4 regions of the Pectobacterium carotovorum genome follow, and region 3 is predicted to be linked to each of the others. Evidence: predicted binding sites of a transcription regulator. Region 3 holds the regulator's gene; each other region holds the start of a gene.
What was found. The regulator PurR, encoded in region 3, represses purine synthesis genes. The targets are predictions, from matches to a motif close to CANGCAAACGTTTGCNTG.
Positions count from the first base shown of each region.

Region 1 (7,697 bases), 680 kb from region 3:
AGCGGACGTAGCTGGCGGCGCAGGAACAGCGCGCCGATAAACACGCCCAGCGTGCCACAGCCGAGCAGCCACAGGAAAGATGCTGTACTACTGCGCCACAGGCGGGTCACCGCGAACATCGGGTGGCTGATGACTTCAACTTTTGCCGCCTGTTCCCAGCCGCGCATCACGATGGCTTCGCCTGCACCGGGTTGCAGGTTCACTAACCGGACAAACCAGGCCGGTACGTCAGGGATATCCGGCGAAGCGGTACGCTCCAGCGTGACGTTGCCGGTTTTTAAATCTCGCACGCGAATACTGGAAAAATAGCCGCTGTCGAAAATCGAGCTGACCATCAGTTCCACCATTGCAGGGTCATCGATATTCGGCGTAAGGGAAAGCCCAAGCGCGGTGGCGGCATCCTGCGCGTGAGAGTGAAGCTGGTTATTGTACTGTTCACGCGAATTTTCCAGGCTGACGAAAAAGCTCCCGCTGAAAATAATTAGCACAAACAGGCAGATGGCTATCAGTAATTGTTTGTATAGAGACATAGCCTACCCTTACTCCTCAATTGAAAACCCTTCGGCACGCATTTTGGTTAATACATCCTGCCAGCGTGAAAGTCGTTTACTGTCACCTACGCGTTTGTTGCTGCCGCTGGCTCCGGGCAGCCAGAGCCCACCGCCATTAAAGGCGTACACCGGAACTAAATCATTGCGCTCTGTCGCCGGTTGGATCTTGTCAGTCAGATTATCCAACACCAGTGGAATTGAGGTGGGCGTGGGATAATAGGTAACCACCATATGCGCCTTATTCAGACGCAGGGCTTTAACATAGGTAATACGCAATTTATCCGCCGGGACGCCTAAATGGCGCAGCGTAAAATACTTGGCGAGCGCATAATCTTCACAGTCCCCAGCACCTTTACGCAGTGCCTCAATCGGGGTTGCCCAATAATCTTCCTGATTCCAGACGACGATATCATCGCGAAACAGCATACGGTCATTGAAGAATTGGTTCACGCTGCTCAGCAGCGCCTTTTCCTCTTTATTACGGGAATTGACCAGTAGCGTCTGCCATTCATCTATTCGGCGGCGAGCATCGGGCGTTGCCGGGCCATAAAGCTGCTCGGTTCGCTGATTAATGGTAATAAAATCCCAGTCTGCACGTAGGGAACCCGCCAGCAGAAACAGCAGACAGCTAATAAAGAAGAGCTTGTAACTGGAGAGTCTGAACCCGGGGAGCCGCACTGAGGTTTCTCTGTTTACCTTGCGAGATAAATATGGAGAGTGAATTCGATGCAGAATAGCGTACTTTCAAAGCTCCCAAAAGCATATATACCCTAAATAATTCGAGTTTCAGGACAACACGTTAACGTTTTGAACAACGCGAAGCGTTAGCCCTTTAGGGCGATGCCACGACGGGCCGAGTATTTGAATGCAGCCAACGCACATGCAACTTGAAGTATGACGGGTATAGTGGTGACAATGGTTGTTTGTCATGAGCGTGTAAAACGCTGACACAAAGCATGGGGTAGCGGAATGCGTTCAGATGTGATGGATGGCGAGAATCTTAATTTAGGGAAGCTGGTTTCCGAAACAAGAAATCCGGCAACGATGGCCTTGGATCAGCTCTCTACGCTGGAGATGATGCATGCGTTTAATCAGGAAGACCGGAAAGTGCCTGAAGCGATTGCGCAGGTTTTGCCCGCCATTGCCGAGGCTGTCGATCTGGCGACGGCATCACTGAAAGAAGGTGGGCGGCTAATCTATCTGGGTGCGGGGACCAGCGGCCGTTTGGGCGTGCTGGATGCCTCGGAATGTCCGCCGACGTTTGGCGTACCGCACGGGCTGGTTATTGGCCTGATCGCGGGTGGACCGGGCGCGCTGCTGAAAGCGGTTGAAGGTGCGGAAGACGATCCCGCACTCGGTGAAGCGGATTTGAAAGCGCTGGATTTAACCGCTGCGGATATGGTGATTGGCCTTGCGGCATCAGGGCGGACGCCGTATGTGATTGGCGCGCTGCGCTATGCGCGTGGCGTAGGTTGCCGGACGGCGGCGATTTCCTGCAATCCACATTCGCCTATCGCACAGGAGGCACAGGTGGCGATTTCTCCGGTGGTTGGCCCGGAAGCGTTAACGGGCTCGACGCGGCTGAAATCAGGAACCGCGCAAAAACTCATCCTGAATATGATTTCTACCGGCGTAATGGTTAAGCTGGGGAAGGTGTACCAGAATTTGATGGTTGATGTGAAGGCAACCAACGTGAAACTGTTGGACCGGGCTTGCCGCATTGTTGTTGAAGCGACGGGGGCCGAGCGGGAAAGGGCGCGGCAGGCGCTGGTGCAGGCGGATAATGAAGTGAAGCCTGCGATTCTGATGCTTCTGGCGAATATTGATGTGGAAGCGGCGCGTGAGCGCCTGAAACAGCACAACGGTTATCTGCGTGAGGCGCTGATTGACGGATAAGATTATTTTGGTGTCGGTTCTATCTTGAGGTAAATCGGGAGAAACGTTTTGAGTGATAAGCGAGAGCAACGCATTGTTTTTTTTGATCTGGATGGCACGTTGCATCAGCAGGACATGTTTGGCAGCTTTTTGCGCTTTTTACTTCGCCGGTTGCCGTTAAATCTGGTTCTGGTTATCCCGCTATTACCTATTATTGGTCTGGGATTATTGATTCGCGGTCGCGCGGCGCGGCGGCCGATGAGCTGGCTGCTGTGGGCGATTACGTTTGGGCGTGATGAAGATGAGCTGGTTCAGTTGGAAAAGCAGTTTGTCTGCGAGTTTCGCGATGATGTCATCCCGTTTCCGCAGGTTCAGCAGCGGCTGAAAACCTATCTTGAAGACAGCGATGCGCAGGTCTGGCTAGTGACCGGATCGCCGCAGCGGCTGGTGGAACAGGTCTATTACGATTCACCTTTCCTACCCGGCGTGCGCCTGATGGGGAGCCAGATTACGCGTCGCTACGGCGGTTGGGTATTGACGTTGCGCTGTCTGGGGCATGAAAAAGTCGTTCAGATGGAACAGCGGCTGGGCGCGCCGCTTAAACTTTACAGCGGCTACAGCGATAGCAAACAAGACAATCCGCTGCTCTATTTCTGCGAACACCGCTGGCGCGTCACCCCCGAAGGTAGCCTGCAACAGCTCGAATGATTTTTTCATCCTTTCATCTGATTTTTCATCTCTTCATATAGATATAATGCGCCGCCAAAATGTGAATTGTTGAATGAGGAAATGTGAGTAACGTGAGTAACGATGAATACTGGATGCGCCATGCATTAACGCTGGCTCAGCGCGCTCAGGATGAAGGCGAAGTGCCGGTTGGCGCGGTGCTGGTGCTGGATAACGAAGCGATCGGCGAAGGGTGGAATCGGCCGATAGGGCATCACGATCCTACCGCGCACGCTGAGATTATGGCGCTGCGGCAGGGGGGGAAAGTGTTGCAGAACTATCGCCTGCTGGACACAACGCTGTATGTCACGCTGGAACCCTGCATTATGTGCGCAGGTGCGATGATACACAGCCGGATTGGCCGTCTGGTTTACGGTGCGTCAGATGAGAAAACGGGGGCGGCGGGGTCGCTGGTGGATATTCTGCGCCACCCCGGCATGAATCATCAGATTATGATTGAATCCGGTATTCTGGCTGATGAATGTTCTGCCACGCTCAGCGCCTTCTTTCGCCTGCGCCGTGAACAGCATAAAGCCCGTCGGGCGGCAGAAAAAAACGAGAAAAACGCCGCGCAGGAATAGCGTAACGCCGATCTTTTAGAACCGAGATACACGGAGCTACCACGGGGCGAGGTGTCCCTGCGGGAACCTCATCCCGTGTCTCTCCTAAAATGAGGCTGACGTGACCAGCACGAGTCCAGGAATCGCAGCGTTTTTGCTTTCTCTATGTAGTCTTATTCCGGTACCTTGCTGACAGGCACGGCCGGATAGCCTTGTGCGATCTGGGTCTGCTGCTGCGCTTTCGCTTCTTTTTCTATCAGGTAACCTTCCAGACTCACCATATAACGCCGAATGTTTTCCACGTAGTTATAGGCTTCATGTCCGCGCGCGTAGCCGTAGGTGGTTTGAGTGTAGTAGCGCTTTTGGCTCAGCATCGGCAGGCGCATTTTCACATCGACCCAGCTGTCGGGGTTACCTTTCTGTTTTTCAGTCAATTTACGCGCGTCAAGCAGATGGGCGTACCCCATGTTGTAGGACGCCAGCGCAAACCAGATTTTTTCATCTTCCGGGATGGTGTCCGGCATTTTCTGCATCATATGCGACATATATTGCGCGCCGCCGCGAATACTTTGCTCGGGGTCGACCCGATCGGTGACGTTCAGGCTTTCTGCGGTATTGCGCGTGAGCATCATCAGCCCGCGCACGCCAGTAGGAGAGGTCGCCAGCGGGTTCCAGTGTGACTCCTGATAGGAGATGGCGGCCAGGAGCTTCCAGTCGATATCGGTGGCGTATTTTTCAAACAGCGGGCGCAGATCCGGCAGCGTGTCATCAATTGCACTCAGGAACGTGGTGGTATCGACATAGTCAAACTCGCCAACGTGACCAAGATATTTCTCTTCCAGACGCGCAAGCGTGCCGTCTTCGACAATTTGGCTGAAGAAATCCAGCAGCGCGGCAGACAGGCTGTCATCGTGCGAACGACGCATATACCAGGTGACGGGTTCTTCGTCGCTGAGATCGAAGGCGACGGCGAGCTGCGGATGAATACGCTGCATCAAGCCAATGGTAACCGAATCACCCAGCGTGTAGTCCAGCTTGCCGTCGGCAACCTGCTTCAGTAACTCCTGCGTGCTCTGGTCAGAGGCGGATTCCCAACTGAGCTGCGGGTATTTCTCTGCTTTTAGATCGCGCAGGGTCGCCGCGTGCGCGGAACCGGATGTAACGACGAGCCTGCCTTGCAGCTTGTCCAGCGTTTTCGGACGAGGCGATCCAAGGCGGTAGACCATCTGTTGTGAAATGGAATAGTAGGTTGGGCCGGCACGGAAGCGTTCCAGACGTTCATGATTATAAATCAGTCCGGCAGCCAGCAGGTCTGCATCGTCACCGTCCAGATCGTCAAACAGTTCGTCAAGGTTCTTACGTGACGAGACCACCAGCTTGACGCCGAGGTAATCGGCGAAACGTTTTGCCAGTTCATAATCCAGACCTGTCGGGGATCCGTTGCTCATTGCATAAGTCAGCGGTGAATTGACGGTGCTAATACGCAACTCACCGCGTGAGAGGATCTGCCTGAGCTGAACATCCTGGCTGCTGCGCCAGGGAATGCTAGGCCATAGCGCTAACGCCAGCAGTAACGTGATAATCCCGATGAAAAAATAATTTAATTTTAAAGGCTTCAAATAGTTATCTCTCGGCGGCCGTGTGGCCTGTCTGTCTGTAACGGCAGTTTTTTTATACGTCATTTCCCAGAGTGGGGGCATTTTGCTTAACAAACCGCCAGTGTGCAACTTTTATTGATTTGGTCACCGATTAATCATTCTCCCGATGCGATATGAAATTATCGCCACGCAAACGGTTTCGTCCAGGGGAAGGATTCTCTATAATGTGCGCGTTTCCCCCCTGTTGTGCCCAATGGCTGCATCGCAGCCAGTGCATCGAAGACGAGAGAACTTTAGATTATGGAAATACTGCGTGGTTCACCTGCTTTATCGGCTTTTCGTATTAATAAATTGCTGGTCCGCTGCAAAGAGCACGTTTTGCCGGTTAGCGATATCTATGCTGAATACGTACATTTCGCCGATGTCAGCGCCCCGCTGAACACCGATGAACAGGCCAAACTGACACGTTTGCTGAAGTATGGTCCTTCTCTCGCGGAGCACGAGCCGCAAGGCCATCTGTTACTGGTCACGCCGCGTCCTGGCACGATTTCACCGTGGTCTTCCAAAGCAACGGATATCGCCCATAACTGTGGATTAAGCAAAGTACTGCGTCTGGAACGCGGTCTGGCTTTCTATATTCATGCACCTACGCTGAGTGATGAGCAGTGGCAGCAACTGGGGGCATTGCTGCATGACCGGATGATGGAAAGCGTATTTAGCGACCTGAAACAGGCCGAAGCGCTGTTCTCCCATCATCAGCCTGCACCTTTCAAACGCATCGAAATTCTGCTGCAAGGGCGTCAGGCGCTGGAAGAAGCGAACGTCCGTCTGGGACTGGCATTGGCGGAAGATGAAATTGATTATCTGCTGGAAGCCTTCACCAAATTGGGCCGCAATCCTAACGATATCGAACTGTATATGTTCGCGCAGGCGAACTCTGAACACTGTCGCCACAAGATTTTTAACGCTGATTGGGTGATCGACGGCGTCGCTCAGCCGAAGTCACTGTTCAAAATGATTAAAAACACCTTTGAACACACGCCCGATCACGTTCTCTCTGCCTATAAAGATAACGCCGCCGTCATGGAAGGCTCTGCTGTCGGCCGTTTCTACACCGATGCCAACGGGCAATATGCTTACCACCAGGAAGATGCGCATATCCTGATGAAGGTTGAAACGCATAACCACCCAACCGCGATTTCGCCATGGCCGGGCGCAGCAACAGGATCCGGCGGTGAAATTCGTGATGAAGGCGCAACAGGCCGTGGCTCCAAGCCGAAAGCGGGGCTGGTGGGCTTCTCCGTATCGAACCTGCGTATTCCTGGCTTTATTCAGCCGTGGGAAGAGGAAGAGTTCGGCAAGCCAGAGCGTATTGTCAGCGCGCTGGATATCATGACCGAAGGCCCATTGGGCGGCGCGGCATTTAACAACGAATTTGGACGTCCTGCACTGACGGGTTATTTCCGTACTTATGAAGAACGCGTCGATAGCCACAATGGCACAGAACTGCGCGGCTACCACAAACCAATCATGCTGGCGGGCGGTATTGGCAACATCCGCGCCGATCACGTCAAGAAAGGTGAAATTAGCGTCGGTGCCAAGCTGATTGTACTGGGCGGACCGTCCATGAATATCGGTCTTGGCGGCGGTGCAGCTTCTTCTATGGCATCGGGTCAGTCTGATGCGGATCTGGATTTTGCTTCTGTACAGCGCGATAACCCGGAAATGGAGCGCCGCTGTCAGGAAGTGATCGATCGCTGCTGGCAATTGGGTGAAGCCAACCCGATCCTGTTCATTCACGATGTCGGTGCGGGTGGCTTGTCCAACGCGATGCCGGAGCTGGTGAGCGACGGTGGCCGCGGTGGTCGCTTTGAGCTGCGCGATATTCTGAACGACGAGCCGGGCATGAGCCCGCTGGAAGTCTGGTGTAATGAATCGCAGGAGCGCTATGTTCTGGCCGTTGCGCCAGAACAGCTGGCACAGTTTGATGAAATTTGCCGTCGTGAACGCGCACCTTATGCGGTGATTGGCGAGGCGACGGAAGAACTGCATCTGACGATGAACGATCGTCACTTTAACAACAAACCTATCGATTTGCCGCTGGATGTGTTGCTGGGTAAAACGCCGAAAATGCTGCGTGACGTTGAGCGCAAGCAGGTTGAAGGCACACCGCTACAGCGCGATGAAATCTATCTGGCCGAAGCGGTTGAGCGCGTGCTGCACTTGCCTGTGGTGGCAGAAAAAACCTTCCTGATCACGATCGGCGACCGCTCTGTTACCGGCATGGTAGCGCGCGATCAGATGGTTGGCCCGTGGCAGGTACCGGTGGCTGACTGTGCGGTGACTACCGCCAGCCTTGACAGCTATTACGGCGAGGCAATGTCTAT
Region 1 is NZ_JAXAFK010000001.1:2,669,334-2,677,030, reverse strand. It holds gene lapD (cyclic di-GMP receptor LapD) at 1-530, opposite strand, end outside; gene lapG (cysteine protease LapG) at 540-1,229, opposite strand; gene murQ (N-acetylmuramic acid 6-phosphate etherase) at 1,521-2,447, shown strand; gene yfhb (phosphatidylglycerophosphatase C) at 2,496-3,134, shown strand; gene tadA (tRNA adenosine(34) deaminase TadA) at 3,218-3,733, shown strand; gene mltF (membrane-bound lytic murein transglycosylase MltF) at 3,886-5,394, opposite strand; gene purL (phosphoribosylformylglycinamidine synthase) at 5,611-7,697, shown strand, end outside.
Region 1: the regulator PurR is predicted to act here: its motif matches at 5,497-5,514, upstream of purL (phosphoribosylformylglycinamidine synthase).

Region 2 (7,697 bases), 540 kb from region 3:
AAATAAAGGGCAGTTGAAATAATAAACGCAATTTTACTGATGTCACGCGGAATGATGGTTTTTCTCTTTTTGACGCTGTGGTATCGCGAGCGTGCTTCCTGCGAACCTATCGAATCGCGTTGTTATTAATAGACGGTTATTAATAGACGGTTATCCGACAGGCGGTAACCTGCCGGATAATGAGCGCTGACCTGTCAGGCGGTGAGTTTCTCTTCTGCCCACGCCAGACCGCTGTGGTACTCCTCGGGTAAGAAAGGTGCCAGCGATTGCAGCGTGTGTTGCAGCTGTGCAGCATCCGATGACGATAAATTGAGGTGTCCAACTTTGCGACCGGGGCGAACCTCTTTCTCGTACCAGTGCAGATGTACCAGCGGCAGCGTCAGCCAGTCGATATTCACGTCGGTGCCAATCAGGTTGACCATCACCGAAGGCGTTTCGACGACCGGTACCGGCAGCGGCAGGTCGAGAATAGCGCGCAGGTGCAGTTCAAACTGGCTGATCGATGCGCCATTTTGCGTCCAGTGTCCGCTGTTGTGTACGCGTGGAGCCAGTTCGTTAATGAGCAGGTGGTCGCCGACGATAAAGCATTCCATCGCCATCACGCCCACATAGCCCAGCGCATTCATAATCGCGGACAACATCTGCTCTGCCTGCTGTTGCAGTTGCGGGTCAGGCTGAGGGAAGGCTACGCTCGTGCGCAGAATGCCATCCTGATGCAGGTTGTGGGTGAGCGGGTAGAACACGCATTTGCCGTGTGTGTTGCGAGCGCCAACCAGCGAGACTTCGCCGGAAAAATTAATGCCTTGTTCAACGATGCATTCACCGTAGCAGTCAGCGGGCAGCGTCTGCTGTTCGCCGTCGCGCAAGCGCCACTGTCCGCGACCGTCGTAACCGCCGACGCGGCGTTTAACGATAGCCAATTCACCTAATGAGGCGAAGACGTGTGGCCATTCATCGGCGCTGGCCAGCAATTGCCAGGGCGCAGTCGCCAGATTCAGCGAGTCCAACAGCTGCTTTTGCGTCAGGCGATCGGCCAGACGGGGGAAAATATCGCGGTTCGCAAACGCCGTGTGCTCGGCCAATTCACGAGTGAGGGCGGTTTCCGGCCAGCGTTCGATCTCGGCGGTAATCACGCTGTTATGAAACGGCACCGATTCCGGTTCAGCATCCAGCCCCACAGGATAAACGGCGATCCCTAATGGTTCGCCAGCCTGACGCAGCATTCTGCCCAACTGACCATTGCCTAGTACGCAGACCGGTTTCATGCCTCCTCCCGCGGATCGGGATGAGAGAGCACATCATCGGTTTGCGCCTGACGCCAGTCGGCCAGTCGAGTGGCGATGCCACGATCGTGCAGCGCGAGAATCTGTGCGGCCAGCAGGGCCGCATTTGCTGCACCCGCTTTGCCAATGGCCAACGTGCCGACCGGAATACCACGAGGCATTTGGACGATAGAATACAGGCTGTCTACACCGCTCAACGTTGAGCTTTGTACCGGCACGCCAAGCACGGGAACCAGCGTTTTCGCTGCCAGCATACCCGGCAGGTGTGCTGCGCCGCCTGCGCCCGCGATAATCACATCAAAACCGTTCTGTGCCGCTTGCTCAGCAAAGCTGAACAGCTTATCCGGCGTCCGGTGTGCGGAAACGACTTCGGTATGAAAAGGAATGTTCAGCGTGGTGAGGATTTCCGCAGCAAACTGCATGGTGGCCCAGTCACTCTTTGAACCCATGACGATGGCAATTTTAGCCGGGGCAACGTTGGATGACATGCCTGTAACGCTCCTGTGATTGTACGTGTTCGTGACGCGTTCGCGTCGGCCAGACAGGGAGGGTCTGGCGTTGAGGGCGTAGAGCATATCACGCCATTATGGCGAGGAAAACGGTTGCGTATGCGGAAATGCTGGGGGAATGAGGTGAGAGGCCGTTAAGTCAATGGCTGGAAACGCATTAAAATGGGAAGGAAATCAGTTCGATATTTTGTGGCGTGACCTTAATCATCGACCCTTCTTCATGCCAGGCACCCAGAACAGCGCGACGGCCATAAGATTCGCCGAGATCGACCTGATGAATGGCGGGGCGGTGTGTGTGGCCATGGATCATCGTCTTCACCTGATAATGCCGTAGGCGTTCAAGCACGGCATCGTGATTGACATCCATAATCTGCTGCGACTTTTTCTGGTTTTCCTGTTGGCTGGTCGCACGCATCTTCGCCGCGATTTTCATGCGTGATGACAAGGGCAATAGCAGGAAGAGTCGCTGAATGAAGGGGTTGTGTACCCGGCGACGGAATTGTTGGTAGTGATGATCGTCGGTACACAGCGTATCGCCATGCAGAATAAGGATCTTCTGGCCGTAGAGATCGAGCACCGTTTCCGTTGGCAGCAGCGTCATCCCACTTTGTTTTGCGAAACGCTTACCGATCAGGAAATCACGGTTACCGTGTACGAAATAGCAGGGGATACCGCGCTGATGTAAAGCATAGAGTTCAGCGGCAATGGTCGCATGCAGCGGTTGGGGATCGTCGTCACCAATCCAGGCATCGAACAGATCGCCAAGAATGTACAGCGCATCGACATGAATCGCATCATGGCGTAAAAAACGCAGAAAACCGGCGGTAATCGCCGGTTCATGAAGACTTAAATGCAGATCGGCAATGAACAGCGTTGCCATGCAGGTCGGATTATTCGCTGACCGTTACGTGGGTAATTACCACGTCTTCTTTCGGTACGTCCTGGTGCATGCCGCTGCGGCCGGTAGCCACGCCTTTGATTTTATCAACGACGTCCATACCTTCGGTGACTTCAGCGAAAACGCAGTAGCCCCAGCCATCAGCGCGCTCTGAACGGAAGTTCAGGAAATCGTTATCAACAACGTTGATAAAGAACTGGGCAGTGGCAGAGTGCGGATCGTTAGTACGAGCCATTGCCAACGTGCCACGCGCGTTTTTCAGGCCGTTATTGGCTTCATTTTTGATTGTCGCGTTGGTTTCTTTTTGATCCATACCGGGAGCGAAGCCGCCGCCCTGAATCATGAAACCATTAATCACACGGTGGAAAATCGTGTTGTCATAAAAACCGCTGCGGCAGTAGTTCAGGAAGTTTTCTACGGTAACCGGCGCCTTGTCTGCAAACGTATTAATAACGATATCGCCGTGGTTGGTATGAAGCGTAATCATAATAATGAACCCTAGATAGCCTTAGTGATTAAGAGTGCTGCTCACAAAAGGCGGTGAACAGCAAGAGCGCTGTTATAGCATAACTGGTCGATTGAGTCAGTACTTCGCGCTTACCGCACCGTTGTTGGTCGTTGGATGGATGAGAAAATCGTATAAAAAGGTTTACTACTCTGATTTTGGTAGGCGTCAAATAGTATGTGCGCTGAAGAATATTGCGCAATAAGGCGTTAATCAGGCAATAGGGACTTTTAAAAACAAATAAATTGATCAAAATTTCAAATAACAGTTAATTAATTTGAATGAGATTTTTGTTGCCCCAGATCAATGTTTTGCGTAATCAACGTGTTCTTTTTTTACGGCTCAGATTAATCTGAGAGTAATTCTTATTCTTCCTAAATAACTCTAAAGAGATAGGTGAACTATGCTGGGTATTCTGGATAGTGTTAATCGTTTATTAGACAAACCGGATTTTGGCAAACTGTTTTTGCGCGTATCTTTCAGCGTGTTGATGTTGTTTCATGGCTGGCATAAGGTACACGGTGGAATCGGTGCCATTGAAGGCATGCTGACCTCGGCAGGGCTCCCTGCTTTTGTTGGTTACGGTGTCTATGTCGGTGAAGTCATCACCCCGATTCTGATGATTCTCGGGATTCTTACACGTCCTTCTGCGCTCATCTTCTCTTTCACGATGGTGGTGGCGACGTTGCTGGTTCACCCTGGTGGCTTCGTCACGCTGGCTAAAACCGGTGCCTGGGGTGTTGAAGGCACGGCGGTGTTCTTCTTTGCGGGCATCGCCATTGCCCTGCTCGGCAGCGGAAAATATTCTGTGATGTCGAATCCGCGCTGGCGTTAATGGTTTTCTGTCAGCAGCCGCTAATGGTGTGAAATGGCCCGGAAAATCCGGGCCATTTCATTTTTACCCTTTCTCGCCGATTCCCTCTTCTTATTCACCTTGCAATACAGTAGGGTTCAGGTTTCAATACGCCGTTGGGTATCAACCCTGAATGCATTGATGTTACTGACGCTAACTGCGGCTGTGATTGACCTGTCGTGTGTATGCTACGTTTTTTGAGCGCTATGTTTTTAACACGAATGTTTTTTAACATTACGCCTCCTGGAACGTTGTACGGTTGTGAAAACCATTTCTTTGAAAACCATTTTTTTGTGAAAACCATTTTTTATAAAAACACTGGAACGCCCTGATGCTAAAGATTTTTAATACGCTGAGTCGCCAAAAAGAGGAATTTAAACCCATCCACGCCGGTCAGGTGGGCATGTATGTGTGTGGCATCACCGTTTATGACCTGTGTCATATCGGTCACGGGCGTACTTTCGTGGCGTTTGATGTGGTGGCGCGATATTTGCGGTATCTGGGATATTCACTGAAATATGTGCGTAATGTCACCGATATTGACGACAAAATTATCAAACGTGCGACCGAAAATGGGGAAACCAGCGACCAGCTGACGACCCGCATGATTGCAGAGATGCACGCCGATTTTGATGCGTTGAATATTCTGCGTCCGGATGCCGAGCCGCGTGCGACGCACCATATTGCCGATATTATCGAAATGGTAGAAACGCTGATTGCCCGTCGCCACGCTTATGTTGCGAGTAATGGCGATGTGATGTTCTCCGTTGATACCGCGCCGGGCTATGGTGTGTTGTCTCGTCAGGATCTGGAGCAATTGCAGGCTGGCGCGCGCGTTGAAATTACCGAAGTGAAGCGTAACCCAATGGACTTCGTGCTGTGGAAAATGTCCAAGCCGGGTGAACCGCACTGGTCTTCTCCGTGGGGAGAAGGGCGCCCTGGCTGGCACATCGAATGTTCTGCCATGAACTGCAAACAGCTGGGCACGCATTTTGACATCCACGGCGGCGGTTCCGATTTGATGTTCCCGCACCACGAAAACGAGATCGCACAGTCTAGCTGTGCACACGATGGCTCGTATGTGAATTACTGGATGCACTCCGGCATGGTGATGGTTGACCGCGAGAAGATGTCAAAGTCGCTCAACAATTTCTTCACCGTACGCGATGTGCTGGCGTATTACGACCCGGAAACGGTGCGTTACTTCCTGATGTCAGGCCATTATCGTAGCCAGTTGAACTACAGCGAAGACAACCTGAAACAGGCGCGTGCGGCGTTAGAACGCCTGTATACGGCGCTGCGTGGGACGGATGCTAGCGTTGCGGCACACGGTGGTGATGAGTTTGAAGCCCGTTTCCGCGAAGCGATGGACGATGATTTCAACACGCCGGAAGCTTACTCGGTGCTGTTTGATATGGCGCGTGAAGTTAACCGCCTGAAAGCGGAAGATGTGCAGGCTGCGAATCAGCTGGCGTCGGCACTGCGTAAACTGTCTGGGGTGCTCGGCCTGCTGGAACAGGATCCTGAACAGTTCTTGCAAAACGGCGCACAGGTGGATAACGACGAAGTGAAAGAAATCGAAGCGTTAATCCAGCAGCGTAAAGATGCGCGCGTGGCGAAAGACTGGGCGCTGGCCGATCAGGCTCGCGATCGACTGAATGAAATGGGGATCGTGTTGGAAGACGGCCCACAAGGAACGATCTGGCGCCGTAAGTAACGCCGATCTTTCTGTTAATAAAAAGCCCGCAACGTCTACATTGCGGGCTTTTTTTTCACCATCGTCGATGTCTTAAGCGTCAGTCGGCGATTTTTACCGTTTGACCATCGAACTGAACGGTTTGACCGGTGACGATTTTGCAACGCTTACGCGTTTCCGTCTGGCCGTCAACGGTCACGTCGCCAGCGGCGATAGACAGTTTGGCCGCTGCGCCGCTTTCACTCCAGCCCAGCAATTTCAAGAGATCGCACAGTTCAACGTGCGGATGTTTTTCAAGATTAAAGGTTGCCATAAGTTCCTGCTTATTCGTGTTTGACTCGCTAGTTATTCGGCGCGGTCATGGTACTCTTCGCATGCCTGTAGCGTGTTTTGAATCAGTGTGGCAACGGTCATGGGGCCGACGCCACCCGGCACAGGGCTGATATAAGACGCTCTTTCCTGCGCGGTTTCAAATTCCACATCGCCGACCACTTTGCCGCTTTCCAGACGGTTGATACCCACGTCCAGCACAATCGCGCCCGGTTTAATCCATTCGCCAGGGATGAAGCCCGGTTTACCCACGGCGACAACCAGCAGATCGGCGTTTTCAATATGGTGACGCAGGTTTTTAGTGAAACGGTGCGTGACGGTCGTGGTGCAGCCTGCCAGCAACAGTTCCAGGCTCATCGGACGGCCCACAATATTAGACGCGCCGACGACAACGGCATTCAGCCCGAAGGTGTCGATATTATAACGTTCCAGCAGCGTGATGATGCCGCGTGGCGTACAGGCCCGCAGCATTGGCGCGCGCTGGCACAGACGACCCACGTTGTAAGGATGGAAACCATCGACATCTTTACTTGGCGCGATGCGTTCGATCACTTTGGTATTATCAATGCCTTCCGGCAGCGGAAGCTGAACCAGAATACCGTCAATTGTCTGATCGGCGTTGAGCTGGTCGATAAGTGCCAGCAGTTCTGGTTCCGTGGTGGTGATGGGCAAATCATAAGAACGGGAGATAAAGCCGACTTCTTCACACACCTTGCGTTTGCTGGCGACATAAATCTGTGACGCCGGATTCTCGCCGACCAGCACAACAGCCAGACCCGGTGCGCGTTTTCCTGCTGCCAAACGCTGCGTGACTCGTGCGGCAACTTCGTCTTTGACCTGCTGCGCAATCGTTTTACCATCAATAATCTTTGCTGCCATCTGAGATGAGACCCATCAATTTGAAATAGGGGGGAGATGGCCGCTATTCTGTCAGAAGCTGTGCGTGCTGTCAGGTATTGCATCAACATTAATTGTTTCTATACCCGTCATACTTCAAGTTGCATGTGCGTTGGCTACGCTTAGTCACCCGAATCACTTACTTGAGTAAGCTCATCGGGATGAAATGAGAGACATCCTGTCTCTCACCGGAGGCCAGCCGCTGGCTGGTCAAATTCGTTCCCGACGAATTTGTCCCTCGCTTGCCGCCTACCTGAAACTCGAATTATTTAGGGTATATGTCCCAATTATTCTCGCTATTCACTCGCCTCGATACGGTTTTTTCCGCCATTTTTGGCGCGATACAGCGCGGCATCGGCAATATCGATAATGGACGACGCTGTTGGCGGTGGGTTATCCGCGCAGAACACGTAGACACCGGCGCTAATGGTGACGATTTTTTCCGGGAATAGCGTCATTTCATGAGGGATTTTTTCCGCGCGTACCAAATCCAGCGCACGCTGAGCGAGCGTGGTGGCACCTTGCTTATCCGTCTCGGTGATGATGATCGCGAACTCCTCACCACCATAGCGGGCGACCAAATCCTCCTTGCGCCTCGGCATGCTGCTCAGGATGTTACCGATCTTGCGTAAGCACTCATCGCCAGCCACATGCCCGTAGTGGTCGTTATATTTCTTGAAGGCGTCGACGTCGATCATGATCAGCGCCATACACTGCTGCGTCTCC
Region 2 is NZ_JAXAFK010000001.1:2,530,981-2,538,677, reverse strand. It holds gene purK (5-(carboxyamino)imidazole ribonucleotide synthase) at 195-1,265, opposite strand; gene purE (5-(carboxyamino)imidazole ribonucleotide mutase) at 1,262-1,771, opposite strand; gene lpxH (UDP-2,3-diacylglucosamine diphosphatase) at 1,950-2,672, opposite strand; gene ppiB (peptidylprolyl isomerase B) at 2,683-3,177, opposite strand; gene R9X49_RS11400 (DoxX family protein) at 3,599-4,030, shown strand; gene cysS (cysteine--tRNA ligase) at 4,380-5,765, shown strand; gene ybcJ (ribosome-associated protein YbcJ) at 5,845-6,057, opposite strand; gene folD (bifunctional methylenetetrahydrofolate dehydrogenase/methenyltetrahydrofolate cyclohydrolase FolD) at 6,090-6,953, opposite strand; gene R9X49_RS11380 (sensor domain-containing diguanylate cyclase) at 7,268-7,697, opposite strand, start outside.
Region 2: the regulator PurR is predicted to act here: its motif matches at 1,875-1,892, upstream of purE (5-(carboxyamino)imidazole ribonucleotide mutase).

Region 3 (7,697 bases):
GATCGATATTGCTGAAAAAGTATGAGTGCAGATTTAACAAAGATTTTAGTGGATTAACGAAGTGATTGAGGTACTGCGAAGAAGGAATGGTGCGTTCAATTGGACTCGAACCAACGACCCCCACCATGTCAAGGTGGTGCTCTAACCAACTGAGCTATGAACGCATTGAGATACCGGGCTGCCTGTCTGACAGCGATGCGAATAGTAGCGAGCAAGGGGAAAGCTGGCAAGAGGAAAAATGCAATTTTGTGCTCTTGCCAGCGCGATTGCTGGGGTTGTATCCATTGTGTTGTTTTTTTCGACTCAAAATGGATAAAACGTTATCTAGCGAGCCGCGCGCGCTAAAATCTGTGCGGCAGGCTGGCGCTGAAGAAAACGAATCCGCGTCACCATCATCACTGCCGCTGCCGTCAGGCCAATGATGAAACCGCACCAGAAACCCGCGGGTCCCATGCGTGGGACGATGATATCCGTCAACGCCAGCAGGTAGCCGCTCGGTAACCCCAGCACCCAGTACGCCGTGAACGTAATATAGAAAATCGACCGGGTATCTTTATAGCCGCGCAATACGCCACTGCCGATGGCCTGAACGGCATCGGAGATTTGATAAACGGCAGCCAACAGCATGAGCTGAGAAGCCATCGCCACCACCAGCGGATCCTGATTGTAGAGCAGGGCGATAGGCTCGCGCAGCAGCGTGGTGAAAATGGCCGTACAGCTGGCTAACGCCACGCCAGCCAGAATGCCGGTGTAGGCGGCAATCCGGGCGTTCTCAACCGAACCTTCTCCTAAACGATGTCCGACGCGAATGGTGGTAGCAACGCCAACCGAGAGCGGAAGGACGAACATCAGCGAGCTGAAGTTCAGGGCAATCTGGTGACCGGCCACATCGACGACGCCCAGCGGCAACACCAACAGCGCCACCACGGCAAACAAGGTGACCTCGAAAAGCAGCGCCAGCGCGATAGGTAAACCGAGACCAAACAAACGCTTTAATACGGAAAAATCCGGGCGGAATGTAGGACGATGCTGGCGGATATCGCGTAGCCAGGAGGCGCGTCGGGTGTAGGCCATCATCAATAGCATCATGATCCAGTAAACCGACGCGGTAGCGACGCCGCAGCCTACGCCGCCCAGTTCGGGCATGCCAAATTTACCGTGGATAAAGATATAGTTGATCGGGATATTGATTAATAACCCGATGAACCCAATCATCATGCCGGGGTAGGTTTTGGACAGCCCTTCGCACTGGCAGCGCAAAACCTGATAGAACAGATAGCCAGGTACGCCCCACAGCAGCGCATGCAGGTAGCCAATGGCCTTCGCCGCCAGCTCCGGCGAATCGTCGCTCATCAGGTTAATGGCATATTCCCCCTGATACAGCGCCAGCATCGTAAATACAGAAATAATGGCGGCCAGGAAAAAGGATTGTCGCACCTGATGCGAGATGCGATCGCGTCGGCCGGAACCGTTGAGCTGTGCGACAACGGGCGTCAGTGCCAGCAGCAGACCGTGGCCAAAAAGAATGGCGGGTAGCCAGATAGAGGTTCCCACGGCGACGGCGGCCATATCGGTGGCGCTATAAGCGCCTGCCATGATGGTGTCAACGACCCCCATCGATGTTTGAGACACTTGCGCAATAATGACAGGAACAGCAAGCGCCAATAATTTACGCGCTTCTGTCAGATACTGTTGCACGGATACCTTCCTTGAATGACTTGACTGCGGAATAAATAATTTAGATATGAAAAACAGATCGGGACAAAGAGGGAGTCATTGTAACGACTTAACGAAAGTAAACCAGCATGGAAGAGAATATATTCTTTTTGTTACGCTACGGTTTCGATAGCAATGTAGTGTGCGGTATTCCGGTTTGGATTTCCGCGAAATATCGGGCACACTGCACCAAATCATTTCTTTGTTTTTAAGAGGCAAACCGTATGTTTACCGGTATTGTGCAGGGCACCGCGCCGGTGGTGTCGATTGAAGAAAAATCCAATTTCCGCACGCACGTTGTCCAGCTCCCGCCTGATCTGCTGCCCGGACTTGTGCCCGGTGCCTCGGTGGCGCACAACGGCTGCTGCCTGACGGTAACCGCCATCGAGGGCGATCGTGTCAGCTTCGATCTCATGAAAGAAACGCTGCGACTAACGAATCTGGGCGATATTCATGAAGGCGATGTTGTGAATATTGAGCGTGCCGCGAAATTCGGTGACGAGATTGGTGGACACGTCATGTCGGGTCACATCATGTGTACGGCGGAAGTGGTGAAGATTCAGGTTTCAGAGAATAACCATCAGATTTGGTTCCGTCTGGCAGATGAAGCGCTGATGAAATACGTGCTGCATAAAGGCTTTGTTGGGATTGATGGTATCAGCCTGACGGTAGGGGAAGTGACTCGCGGGCGTTTCTGCGTGCATTTAATTCCCGAAACGCTGAACCGTACTACGCTGGGACAGAAACGTCTGGGACATCGCATCAATATTGAAATCGATCCGCAGACACAGGCCGTGGTGGATACGGTCGAGCGCGTGTTGGCCAGCAAGCAGGCGAGCGACCTGGGCAAAGAAGAGTAATTTCCTCGTTGCCTGTTCTTGTAAACCGGACGAATAACCTCGTCCGGTTTTTTCTTTTCTGTCAGCGTGAAACGCGTAATCCACCCTCGATCCCATCCAGACTGAACACGACTTGCCAGAGCTGGAGTGTTCTTGCTCTGAAGGCACCAGCGCAGAGGTTCAGGTAGTAGCTGAACATCCGGCGGAAGCGGGCAGGGTAGCGTGTGGAAAGCAGTGGCCAGCTTTGCTGAAAGCGCGTATGCCACGCCATTAATGTGCGATCGTAATCGGCACCGAAATTGTGCCAGTCCTCCATCACCATGTAAGGCTCGCTCGCCTGCGCAATGTGCTGTATGGAAGGGATGCAGCCGTTGGGGAAGATGTATTTATGAATCCAGGGATCGACATGCGGATCGGTCTTATTGGCCCCGATGGTATGCAGCAGAAACAGTCCGTTAGGCTTTAGGTTACGCCGTACGACGCGAAAATAGCGGTCATAGTTGCGCGGCCCGACGTGTTCAAACATGCCAACCGATACTACGCGGTCAAATTGCCGATCGAGATCGCGGTAATCCTGTCGTTCAATGGTGACGTTCAGATTCTGACAGCGCTGCTGTGCCAGCATTTGCTGCTCTTTGGAAATGGTGATGCCATAAACCGAAACGCCGTAGTGACGCGCCGCGAACTCGGCAAGCCCGCCCCAGCCGCAGCCGATATCCAGCAGCGTCATCCCCGATTTGAGCTGGAGCTTTTCGCAGATCATAGCGAGTTTATCTTCCTGCGCCTGTTCCAGCGTTTGTGCCTGTTTCCAATAGGCGCAGGAATATTGCATATAAGGATCCAGCATCAGGGTAAAGAGATCATTACCTAAATCGTAATGGGCTTTACCGACAACCTGAGCACGCCTGCGGGATTGCAAATTCGTGACGCGGGAGAGGGCGACCCGCGTGAGATCGTGCAGGCGACGGGGTAACTTAGCCTCCAGCCCCGCCCGCAGGACGCGATGGGAAAACATATCCAGCCGTTCACACTCCCACCAGCCATCCATGTAACTTTCTCCCAGCCCCAGCGATCCCTCGCGCATAGCACGTTTAAAAAAACCGGGATGAGTCACGCGGATGTCAAAAGGGCGGGGGCCGTTGATGGTGATATCTGCGGTATTCAACATGTCTTGCACGATGTGGAACCAGGGCGCGATATCGTCATCCCATTCTTCTGTATAAGGTAAACCCATCATGTCTCCTTAACTTTATGTAAAAGTATCGTAAAACACACCAGGACAACACTTATCGCAGCCGAGGTATCGGCTGTCACCAGAGAAAATGAAACACGGTATTATACCCGTCATACTTCAAGCCGCATGTACGTTGGCTACGTTCGCTCACCCGAATCACTTACTTGAGTAAGCTCATCGGGATTCCCTCGCTTGCCGCCTTCATGCAACTCGAATTATTTAGGGTATAGAATTAGAACGGCTTCAGCCAGCCTACAAGAGAGCGGGCTGAAGCAGAGAGGGGAAGCAGACAGGAATAAGAAAATCGTCTGTACAGAACTCGCGGCTAGCGGCGATAGTCGAGGTAAGGGCCGTCTGCAACCGAGCGGCGTTCTATCAGGGTCGGATGCACTTCGATCACGTGCGCATCTTCTCGCTTACTGGTAATGCGATCCAGCAGCATCGCAAAGGCGGACTGCCCCAGACGCTCTTTCGGCTGATGAATGGTGGTCAGCGCAGGCGTAAAGAAACGCGCGTGGCGCACGTTGTCATAACCGATCACCGAAATATCCTGCGGCACGCGCAGACCCAGTTCGTCTGCCGCACAGATAGCGCCCATCGCCATGATATCGCCACCGCAGAATACGGCCGTTGGCCGCTGTTTCTGCGCGAGAATTTGATGCATGGCTTTATAACCAGATTCCGGCTCGAAATCGCCCTGAACAACCCACTCTTCGCGTACGGTGATGTCAGCTTCTTTCAGCGCTTTTAAAAAGCCGAGGTAGCGCCCGCTGCCGGTGTTACGTTCTTGAATACCGGGAATGGCACCGATATCCCGATGACCGCGTTCGATCAGGTAGCGACCTGCCATATAACCGCCTTCAAAGGCGTTATCGATAATCGTATCGGTAAAATCGCTGTGCATCTGGCCCCAGTCCATCACGACCATCGGGATGCTGCGATAGTCTTCCAGCATAGCCAACAGCTCAGGTGGATATTCGGCGCACATTACCAGCAGGCCGTCGACGCGTTTTTGCGCCAGCATGGAGAGATAAGCGCGCTGTTTACCAATGTCGTTATGCGAATTACACAGTACCAGCGTATAGCCTTTGGCATAGCAGCTGTTTTCGACGGCTTCGATGATCTCGGCGAAATAGGGGGCTTCGCTGGATGTGGCCAGCAAACCGATTGATTTGGTGTGATTAACTTTGAGGCTGCGGGCGACGGCGCTGGGCGAATAGTGCAATTCTTTGATTGCCGCCCTGACGGCTGCCTTAGTCTCTTCGGCGACGAAACGTGTTTTATTGATCACGTGCGATACGGTTGTGGTAGAAACGCCAGCACGCTTTGCCACATCTTTAATCGTTGCCATCTAAAAATGACTCCTGAACTTACCTGTTACAGACGTAAGTATATTGTTAATCGTTTGCCTACGTTTAATGTTCTTCTTCTAAGCTAAAAAACAGGATTTCAGAAGGAGAATGCCGAATGTTATACCGAAGGGATCTGGGTTGACGTTTTTCGACCGATACGCAGCGCTTTCATAAACAGCGGATTGTGTCCGATTTATCATGAAAGGGAAAGGGCTAATTTATACTATTAGTGATGCATTCGTCCGAGATTTTTCACTGGAATTATGAAAGAATCGTAATAACCCTATTATTTGTAGCTTTAACTGCCTAAATGGGTTCGGCTGTGAATGGCGGTGTCTTTTTTCAGATGACGCTTTCAGGTGAAATTTTCAGCTAAATTTGTTCGCTAATAAGGAGTAGTTTATGGATACAGATCTGAAGATGTCTTTACTGACAACCGTTGGCTCGTTGGCTGTGATCATCGCGTTTAGTTTTATTGCGGTGCTGAACTAACCGAACGGCGCCTCTGCACCGGTGAGGTATTCAGACACGTTGATGTTGTATACATAAACGTGTCTGAATCGTTCTTCTTCGATACCGAACCTGTTTTTTAACGAATCGTCTGCGGTGTCACTACGCGACGCGCGCCAACGTAGTGTTCCTGCCAATAATCTTCACTCAGCTTGCTGATTCGAATATCTGAACCTGTACGCGGCGACTGGATAAATTTCCCTTCTCCCAGATAAACCCCGACGTGATCGGCTGCGCCACGATTATTGATGCGGAAGAAGACCAAATCGCCACTTTCCAGCTCGCTCTTTTTGATCGGAGCGGCATCACGCAGGTGATACATTTCGTTAGCAGTGCGTGGAATTTGGATCTTAACGACATCTTTATACGCGTAATAGACCAGTCCGCTACAGTCGAATCCGGTAAAGGGAGATGAGCCGCCCCAGTGGTAAGGCTTGCCTATTTGGCTCATCAGCTTATTCATTGCTGTCGTTTTGGCATGTTGATAACGTTTTTTATGCGCTGCGCTCAGCGCCATTCCTTTTTCAGTGGGGGCCGGATTTTTATCCGCTTTTCCCTTGAGCGCGGTCTTCTTCAGCCCAGTTTTGACTCTGGCCTGTGCCGTTGTTTGCTTATCTTCTTCAGGCTTCAGCTTTTTGAGATTTTTTTTCACTAGCGCGGGCGTGCTGCTTTGCGTCCGTGACGGTTTTTTTTCTGTTGATTTGTTCGCGCTGCGGGGTTTGGTTTTTGTGCTAGCTGCGGTAGGTTCTGGTTTTTTGCTTTTGATCGGTGTCGGTGATTTAGCATTACCCTTTGTCTGACGGCTTTTCTTATTGGTTTCTTCAACGGTGCTTTTCTTCGGCGCAGAATGCGGGGTATGCGGCGCAGCCTGAACGACGTTCAGGGATAGATTGCTGAAAAATAATATAAAAAGAGTAATAAATAAGCGCATAATAAAAGTGACCGAACATAATCCTTAACTCGCTCAATCCGCACAGTATTCCTGAAAACGGCGGCATAAAAAAGTGGGCATGGTCGCTTTATTCATACAGAATAGTGAAAAAACGTTAATAGTTGTTTTTTTGATTGATTTATCAACGCTTTCTGGTGTTGATTTCATCAAGGGCGAATAACTTGCAGGGAAAATACCCCTACAAAAAATGGCGTTTTTTTGTGGCCAGTGGCATCGGTACAATATCACTGAGTCAATGTCGCTGTCGTAGTATCTCTGACGGCGGCTCATGGCTAGCGTTTTGGACGTTAGCCATCCTATAAGGTTTAAGGAAGCAAGAAGATGACGACACCGACAATTGAAAAAATTCAGCGCCAAATTGCTGAAAACCCGATTCTGCTGTACATGAAAGGCTCCCCGAAATTGCCAAGCTGCGGTTTTTCCGCACAGACGGTTCAGGCGTTGTCTGCATGTGGCGAGCGTTTTGCGTATGTTGATATTTTACAGAACCCGGATATCCGCGCTGAGCTGCCAAAATACGCGAACTGGCCGACATTCCCACAGCTGTGGGTTGACGGTGAGCTGATTGGCGGTTGTGATATCGTGGTTGAAATGTTTCAGCGTGGCGAACTGCAACCGCTGATCAAAGAAACGGCTGACAAATACAAAGCGCAGCAGACCGATCAAGAGTAATGTTTTCTTTTGACGTAATGACGATGCCAAATGTTGTTACGATGCGAGCGTAAATCCTTCCAGCGGGTGCCTTATGGCACCCGTTTTTTGATCTCTGGCTTTTCCGTTTTTTCAGTCTTCGGCTGACGCGTCTTCCAGCGAGTTTTCTTCCAGCGCAATCGGCCACCCGCCCAGACGTTTCCAGCGGTTAACCAGCTCACAGAACAGCAATGCCGTCTGATTGGTATCATACAGTGCTGAGTGTGCCTGGCTGGAGTCAAACGCAATACCCGCGGTAATACAGGCTTTCGCCAGAACGGTTTGGCCTAACACCAGCCCGCTGAGTGCCGCGGTATCGAAGGTTGCGAAAGGGTGGAACGGGTTGCGTTTTAGGCTACAGCGCTCCGCTGCCGCCATCATGAAACTGTGATCGAAGGTGGCAT
Region 3 is NZ_JAXAFK010000001.1:1,986,926-1,994,622, reverse strand. It holds tRNA gene R9X49_RS08810 (tRNA-Val) at 88-164, opposite strand; gene R9X49_RS08805 (MATE family efflux transporter) at 325-1,698, opposite strand; gene R9X49_RS08800 (riboflavin synthase subunit alpha) at 1,941-2,576, shown strand; gene cfa (cyclopropane fatty acyl phospholipid synthase) at 2,638-3,789, opposite strand; gene purR (HTH-type transcriptional repressor PurR) at 4,115-5,140, opposite strand; gene R9X49_RS08785 (YnhF family membrane protein) at 5,544-5,633, shown strand; gene R9X49_RS08780 (C40 family peptidase) at 5,731-6,582, opposite strand; gene R9X49_RS08775 (Grx4 family monothiol glutaredoxin) at 6,925-7,275, shown strand; gene rnt (ribonuclease T) at 7,387-7,697, opposite strand, start outside.

Region 4 (7,697 bases), 390 kb from region 3:
AGAAATGAGCAGCCAGAGCGTCATCGCCAGCCCGGTCAGACGGTAACCATCGCTCCACAGTAGCGGCTGCCAATATTGTTGCAGGATCTCACTCATAGTTTACTTTCTTGACTCCCTGCGAATAGTGCCTTTCCAGCCACCACAACACGCCGTTAGAAACGGTGGTAAAAATCAGGTACATCGCCCCAGCAACCAACGCAAAATAAAACGGTTCATGTGCGCCCTTGCCAGCCAGCTGCGTCGCTTTAATCACATCATTCAGGCCAAGCAGTGACACCAGCGCCGTGGCTTTCAGGATCACCTGCCAGTTATTGCCAATACCCGGTAGCGCAAAGCGCATCATGGAAGGAAACAGAATACGGCGGAACACCTTTATAGGAGAAAAACCGAATGCCACAGCCGCTTCGATTTGCCCACGTGGCACGGCAAGATAGGCACCGCGAAAGGTTTCCGTGAAATATGCACCATAAATAAAGCCCAGCGTAATAATCCCGGCGGTCAAAGGGTCGATATCAATCTGCGCTATCCCTATCGATTCCGTCACGCCGTTTAAGACGATTTGCAAGCCATAGAAAATCAGCAGCATCAGCACCAGATCGGGAATGCCGCGAATCAGCGTGGTATAGCAGGAAAAACACCCTGCCAGCAGCCGGTTGGAAGACAGCTTAGCCGATGCGCCAACCAGGCCGATAGCCAGCGCCAGCACCAGCGAACTCGCTGCCAGCTCCAGCGTCATGATGGCACCGTCCAGAATTAGCTGGGAATAGCCATAAAGCATCAATGATATCCGTTGAAATAGCGGTTAATGGCACAGTGCGTCATCGGCAGGAATACGACACGGGAGGAACGGTCCCATGTCGTAGGCCCTGCGATTCCGCTACAGAGTGTGAATCGTTAGGAGAAATTAGCCGCCGTAGACGTCAAAATCGAAGTATTTTTTCGCGAAGGTATCGTAGGTACCGTCTTTACGCATCTCTTCAAAGGCTTTATCCAGCGCGGCTTTCAGTTCGGTATCCGCTTTACGCAGACCCATCCCCGTCCCCACACCGAAGAACTTGTCATCTTTTACTGCCGGACCAGCAAACGCGTAGTCTTTGCCCATATCAAGCTTCAGGAAACCTTCACTTCCCGCCACTTCATCCTGAAAAGCGGCATCGATACGGCCTGCGGTCAGGTCTGCATAAATCAGATCCTGATTTTGGTAAGCCACAACCTCAACGCCTTTTGGCTGCCAGTTCGCGTTAGCAAATGCCTCCTGTGTCGATGCCTGCAACACACCGACACGCTTGCCGCCCAGAGACGCCAGCGTTGGCTCGATACTCGCGCCCTTCTTCGCAATCAGACGCGCATTGGCAGCATACAGCTTCTCGGTGAAGGCAATTTCCTGCTGGCGTTTTTCGGTGATGGACAGAGAAGAGATAATGGCATCAATTTTTTTAGCTTTAAGGGAAGGAATTAATGCGTCAAAGTCACTTTCCACAAACGTACAGTTAGCCTGAATGCGTTTGCACAGCTCTTTCGCCAGATCGATATCAAACCCAACCAGTTCGCCGCTGGCGTTTTTGGACTCAAAGGGAGCATAGGTCGGATCGGTGCCGATTTTAATATTCTTAGGAATTTCCGCCATCGCGCTGCCCGCAGCCAGAATGAGTGCCAACGGCAAAACTTTGATCAGTTTCTTCATATTGCTACCCTTATCATGAGTGATTGATGTTATGTTCGTCAATGTCGGAACAGATATCGATTTATTGTTTTAAAAATGAACGATGTGAGTGCTATTTGTTTTTTAATGCCGACGATTACCGTTTTCATTAGCAAGCAGTTTTCATGCCACAATGAACGCAGGGACATCGTAAAAGTCTCATAGGCAGTTCATGCAGAAACTAATGAATAACTGTTTGATTATGAAATATTTTCTATAGAACTTTTCGACGCGTAATAATAAGAATAGATAACATTGCCATGAATACAAAAACTCAAGCGCACCATTTAGGTGCTCTCGTGCGCAAAATTGGTGCAATGTGATAAAAAGGCACAAAAAAAGGGCAGTAACACTTTACTGCCCGGAGAGAAGAAAACGGCACGCGTTAGCGTCTATCCTGCTACGACGCACCTTGCCAGCGGATAAAGAGATCTTTCGGCAGCGCGATATCAAACTGGTCCAGAATACGATTCACCGTCTGATCGACAATATCCTGCACACTTTCTGGGCGATGATAGAACGCAGGCACAGGCGGCATGATTATCGCCCCCAGCTCAACGGCGGTAGTCATCAGTCGTAAATGCCCTAAATGCAGCGGTGTTTCACGCACTCCCAGCACCAAAGGACGACGCTCCTTCAGCACCACATCGGCAGCGCGGGTTAGTAGGTTATCGCTGTAGCTGTGCACAATGCCGGACAGGGTTTTTATCGAACAGGGTAAAATCACCATCCCCGCCGTTTTAAACGACCCCGAAGAGACGCTGGCAGCGATATCACGCGTGTCATGCACCACATCAGCCAGCGCCTGCACATCACGCAGACTAAAATCTGTTTCTAACGCCAGCGTCTGCCGGGCGGCCTGACTCATGATCAAATGTGTTTCGATACCTTCCAGCGTTTGTAAAACCTGTAGCAGTCGGACGCCGTAAATAACGCCGCTGGCGCCGGAAATCCCTACAATGAGTCGCTTCATTCGTACCGCCTCTGGCTGACCGCGTAAGCAAAAACGCGGAAAAATCATCTGCGCAAACTTTGCCGCATTGACTGGCGATAAGCAAGGATAAGCACCGAAACCCTGTTTTCTCTATGCAATTTTTCTCTACATACAACAAAGGGGGAGGACACTTTCGCGCCCTCCCCCTTCGATGAAGCCTTAACGTACAGTTAGCCGTTAGCCTTCGTTATGCAATTCCAGATCTTCAACTTCATTCTGGCTACGCAACGCCTTGGCGTCGTCGTTGCGCAAGATTTCCAGATAATCCAGATAGCCTTGATCGACATCCTTCGTCACGTAAATCCCGTTGAACACCGAGCATTCAAACTGAGCAATGTCCGGGTTATCTTCACGTGCAGCGTCGATCAGATCGTCAAGATCCTGGAAAATAAGTGCATCGGCACCAATAATCTTACAGATCTCATCCACTTCACGACCGTGAGCAATCAGCTCATTAACGCTCGGCATGTCGATGCCATACACGTTAGGGAAGCGAATTTCCGGTGCCGCCGAGGCCAGATAAACACGTTTGGCTCCAGCTTCACGCGCCATCTCCACAATCTGCTCCGACGTTGTACCGCGCACGATGGAGTCATCCACCAGCAGCACATTCTTATCACGGAATTCAGCGCGGTTGGCGTTCAGTTTACGGCGAACCGATTTCTTACGCGCCTGCTGTCCCGGCATGATAAACGTACGACCAACATAGCGGTTTTTCACAAATCCCTGACGATACGGCTTGTTGATGATGCGCGCGATTTCCAGCGCGATATCACAAGAGGTCTCAGGAATCGGGATCACGACATCAATATCGAGATCTTCCCACTGACGTGCAATCTTTTCACCAAGCTTCTGGCCCATGCGAACACGTGCGCTGTAGACCGAGATTTTATCGATGAAAGAGTCCGGGCGAGCGAAGTAGACATATTCGAACAGGCATGGGTTGCTCTTTGGATTCTCTGCACACTGGCGGGTAAACAGCTGCCCTTTTTCCGTAATGTAGATCGCTTCTCCCGGCGCAACATCGCGTAAAAATTCAAAGCCCAGCGTATCCAGCGCGACGCTTTCTGACGCCACCATGTATTCGCTGCGGCCATCTTCCAGATCGCGTTTACCAATCACCAGCGGGCGAATCCCGTTAGGATCGCGGAAAGCCACCATGCCGTGACCGATAATCATGCCAACACAGGCATAGGCACCGCGAATTTGCTGGTGCGTCGCGGCAACGGCCGCAAAAATATTATCGGCTTCCAGCGGGTAATGTTGGAAACGGTCCAGCTCTCTGGCAAAAATGTTCAGCAGAATTTCAGAATCAGACGTGGTGTTAACGTGACGACGCTCCTGCTCGAACAGCTTTTTACGCAGTTCATGGGCGTTAGTCAGGTTACCGTTGTGGGCCAACGTGATACCGAACGGAGAGTTAACATAGAAAGGCTGTGCTTCCGAGGCGCTGGAGCTGCCTGCGGTTGGATAACGCACATGGCCAAGCCCCATGTTTCCCTGTAGGCGTTGCATGTGCCGCGCTTCAAACACATCTTTCACCAGGCCATTGGCCTTACGCAGGCGAAAACAATTAAAGGCATCGATGGTCACAATACCCGCTGCATCCTGCCCACGGTGTTGCAACACCGTTAACGCGTCATAAATCGACTGGTTGACCGGTGTAAAACCGGCGATACCGACAATACCGCACATGGTGTCTTTTCCTCATCAGCGCTACCGCAGCGGTAAATGCTGCGGCAAGAAACTTGACGTGCTTTGCAGGTAGTCAAAAAACCACCTGATAATATAACTGAACTGCGGGATTAACTGGGACTGCTTCCAGTCATCACTTTGTGAAAAACCGGTGAAAGTATCCAGAAAGAATAGCAGTGCGGAAACGATCAGCACCCCGCGTAGCGCACCAAAACAGATGCCCAGAACGCGATCGGTGCCGGATAATCCGGTACGTTCAACTAGCGAACTAATCGCATAGTTGACGATAGCCCCCACAATCAACGTTGCAACAAACAGAATGGCAATCGCGATACCGTTACGCACCAGCTCATCATCAAAACGGGTGAAGTAGACCGCGAGGTACGCGTAGTAATGGCTGGCGACAAAAAAAGCACATCCCCAGGTTACTAACGACAGCGCTTCACGAACAAACCCCCGGATCAGGCTAACCAGAGCCGAAAAACCGATGATGCCAATAATGACGTAATCAACCCAAACCATGAACGATCCTAATAATGAACGATGCTACCGATAAGCCGCTACGTCATCCTGTTCGCGGCGCATTCTAACAGAAAAAGAAAACGTTTGCGTAGCGTATTTCCGCCGATTTCATCAATAGATAATCAGGCGAAAAAACCAGCAACACATCGTGCCTGATTCCATTAACTGTCGGCATAACAAAATCAACAACAGGCCACTCAAAACGAGTGCGGGGCGGAGCATCACGCCTATGAGCCCCATCCCCGCAGCCTGCCTCTTCTACTTATTACGCGGCAGACAACAGACAATCCACCCCGTTATTTTCACGCTTAACCAGCCTTAACGAACGGAATGTGCACGCACCTGCCCGCTGAGTCCGCTGAGTTGTTGCAGCTCACCCAGTGAAGACTCCAGCTTCTGCTTCGAGGCATCCGGCCCCACGTAAATACGGGTGATTTGCCCTGAAACCGGCGTTGACGGTACGGTATACGCACGATATCCAGAGAGACGCAATTTGGCGACAATCTCGTTCACCTTATCCGCGTTTTTCAGCGCACCGAGCTGAACAATATAAGCCTGTCCGACGGGCGCTTGCTGCGTCGGCTGTGTTTCAGGCTTCACTTCCGGTTTGGGTTCCGGTTTAGGCTCAGACTTCGGTTTCACTTCCGGCTTCACCTCAGGTTTTGGCTGAGGCTTCGGCGTCACCGGCGCTGGGGTCTGAACCGGCGGACGCTCAACCACCACTGGTGGCGCCGTCATCGTTGGCGTACTGCCAGAATGGGATGATGGCGGCGTCTGCGTCGGGGTTTCAGGTGCTGTCGTTGCCGATGAATTAGCTGCCGATGATCTCGCGTCAGATGCTTCGGCTTCCGGGCTGTTCTGCATCGCCGCTTCTGCCCCTTCTGGCGGCTGACTCGGCAGCGACGGGTTCAGCGCAGGCAGCGATTCCATCTCATTGCTATCACCCGGTTTAGGGATCAGCGGAATCGACGCAAACTCGTCCTCGTAGTGCTTTTTCTTACCATCCAGCAGACCGGGTAAGACGATCACACCCAGCGCGACCAGAATGACCGTACCCACCAGGCGATTCTGAAATTTACTCGCCATTCGCCTTCTCCTCATCCAGCGCTTCCATCACATGCGCTACCGTATGAAAAGATCCACACACAATGACGATATCCTGCTCCGCGGCCTCGGACATCGCCTGCTGCCAGGCGGTCACGACATCGGGGAACGATTGACTGCGCGTCAGGTGCTCGGCAATCTGCTGCGCGGTGGCGCCACGCGGCCCTTCCAGCGGGGCACAATACCACTCATCCACCAACGGCGTTAAGTGGGCCAGCGTACCGGCAATATCTTTATCCGACAGCATGCCAACGACAGCCCGCACTTTTCCGGTTGTCGGCAAGGCGGCCAAACGGTTTGCCAGATACGCCGCCGCATGGGGGTTGTGTGCAACATCAAGAATCAATCGCGGTGATTCCTGCACCGTCTGAAAACGACCAGGCAATGTCGCGTGCCGTAAACCCTGCCGGATCGCGTCTTCGCTCACATTGAGTGACGAATAGTGCAGTGCAGCCAGCGCCGTGGCGGCATTGGCCAACGGGACATTGGGTAATGGCAGCCGTGATAACTCACGCTGCTTATCCTGCCAGCTCCATGTTTCGCGCTGAACGGAATAGTCCCAGTCGCGACCACGACGCCGCAGCTGTGCACCTTTCTCAGCGGCAACATCGGCAATCGTTCCCGGCATATCCGGCTCGCCGACAACGGCAGGTTTACTCTGTCGGAATATCCCGGCTTTCTCACGGCCAATACTTTCCCGATCGTTCCCTAACCAGTCGGTATGGTCGATCGCAATGCTGGTGACGACGGAGACATCCGCATCCACAATATTGGTGGCGTCCAGACGCCCACCGAGCCCCACTTCCAGAATGACGACATCCAGGTTCGCCTGCTTAAAGAGCTGCAGCGCCGACAGCGTACCGAATTCAAAATAGGTGAGCGATACCGCCCCTCTTCCTGCTTCGATATCCGCAAACGCCTGAGTGTGCTGCGCCTCAGGCAATTCTTTACCCTGAATACGCACCCGCTCGGTATAGCGAACAAGATGGGGGGAACTGTACACGCCAACCCGCAGCCCTGCGGCCAGCAGAATGGATTCCAGCGTACAACAGGTGGTTCCCTTGCCGTTCGTCCCCGCGACGGTGAAAATCGTTGCGGCAGGCTGTAGCAGTTGGAGATGTTCAGCAACCTGCTTAACGCGCTCCAGACCTAAATCAATGGCCTGAGCGTGCAGGTGCTCAAGATAATGAAGCCACGTGACCAAAGGTGACGTGGCTTGAGGTATTTGAAGAGTATCCATGAGTCCCGTTCACTGGCTTACGGTTCATTGCGGGCAGAGCGTGCACGTTACTACTCGGTCGAGAACGACGTGGTCGAGTACCACACGCCCAGCCCATCATGTCAATTATGCGTCATCCTGTGATGATTCAGACGGCGCATCGCTGCGGATTTCCACGTCATCGTTGCTCGGTTCTGGATGATTCGTCAGTTTGGCAAGAATGGTGGCCAGCTTGTAGCGCATTTCCGGACGACGAACGATCATATCGATCGCCCCTTTCTCAATCAGGAATTCGCTACGCTGGAAGCCCGGCGGCAGCTTTTCACGCACGGTTTGCTCGATAACGCGTGGACCGGCAAAACCGATCAGCGCTTTCGGCTCGGCAATGTTCAGATCGCCCAGCATCGCCAGACTCGCGGAAACACCGCCCATCGTCGGGTCAGTCAGCACGGAGATATAAG
Region 4 is NZ_JAXAFK010000001.1:2,376,201-2,383,897, forward strand. It holds gene R9X49_RS10605 (ABC transporter permease) at 1-96, opposite strand, end outside; gene R9X49_RS10610 (histidine ABC transporter permease HisQ) at 89-778, opposite strand; gene R9X49_RS10615 (lysine/arginine/ornithine ABC transporter substrate-binding protein) at 905-1,684, opposite strand; gene R9X49_RS10620 (UbiX family flavin prenyltransferase) at 2,103-2,675, opposite strand; gene purF (amidophosphoribosyltransferase) at 2,874-4,391, opposite strand; gene cvpA (colicin V production protein) at 4,413-4,913, opposite strand; gene dedD (cell division protein DedD) at 5,232-5,999, opposite strand; gene folC (bifunctional tetrahydrofolate synthase/dihydrofolate synthase) at 5,989-7,257, opposite strand; gene accD (acetyl-CoA carboxylase, carboxyltransferase subunit beta) at 7,363-7,697, opposite strand, start outside.
Region 4: the regulator PurR is predicted to act here: its motif matches at 4,987-5,004, upstream of cvpA (colicin V production protein).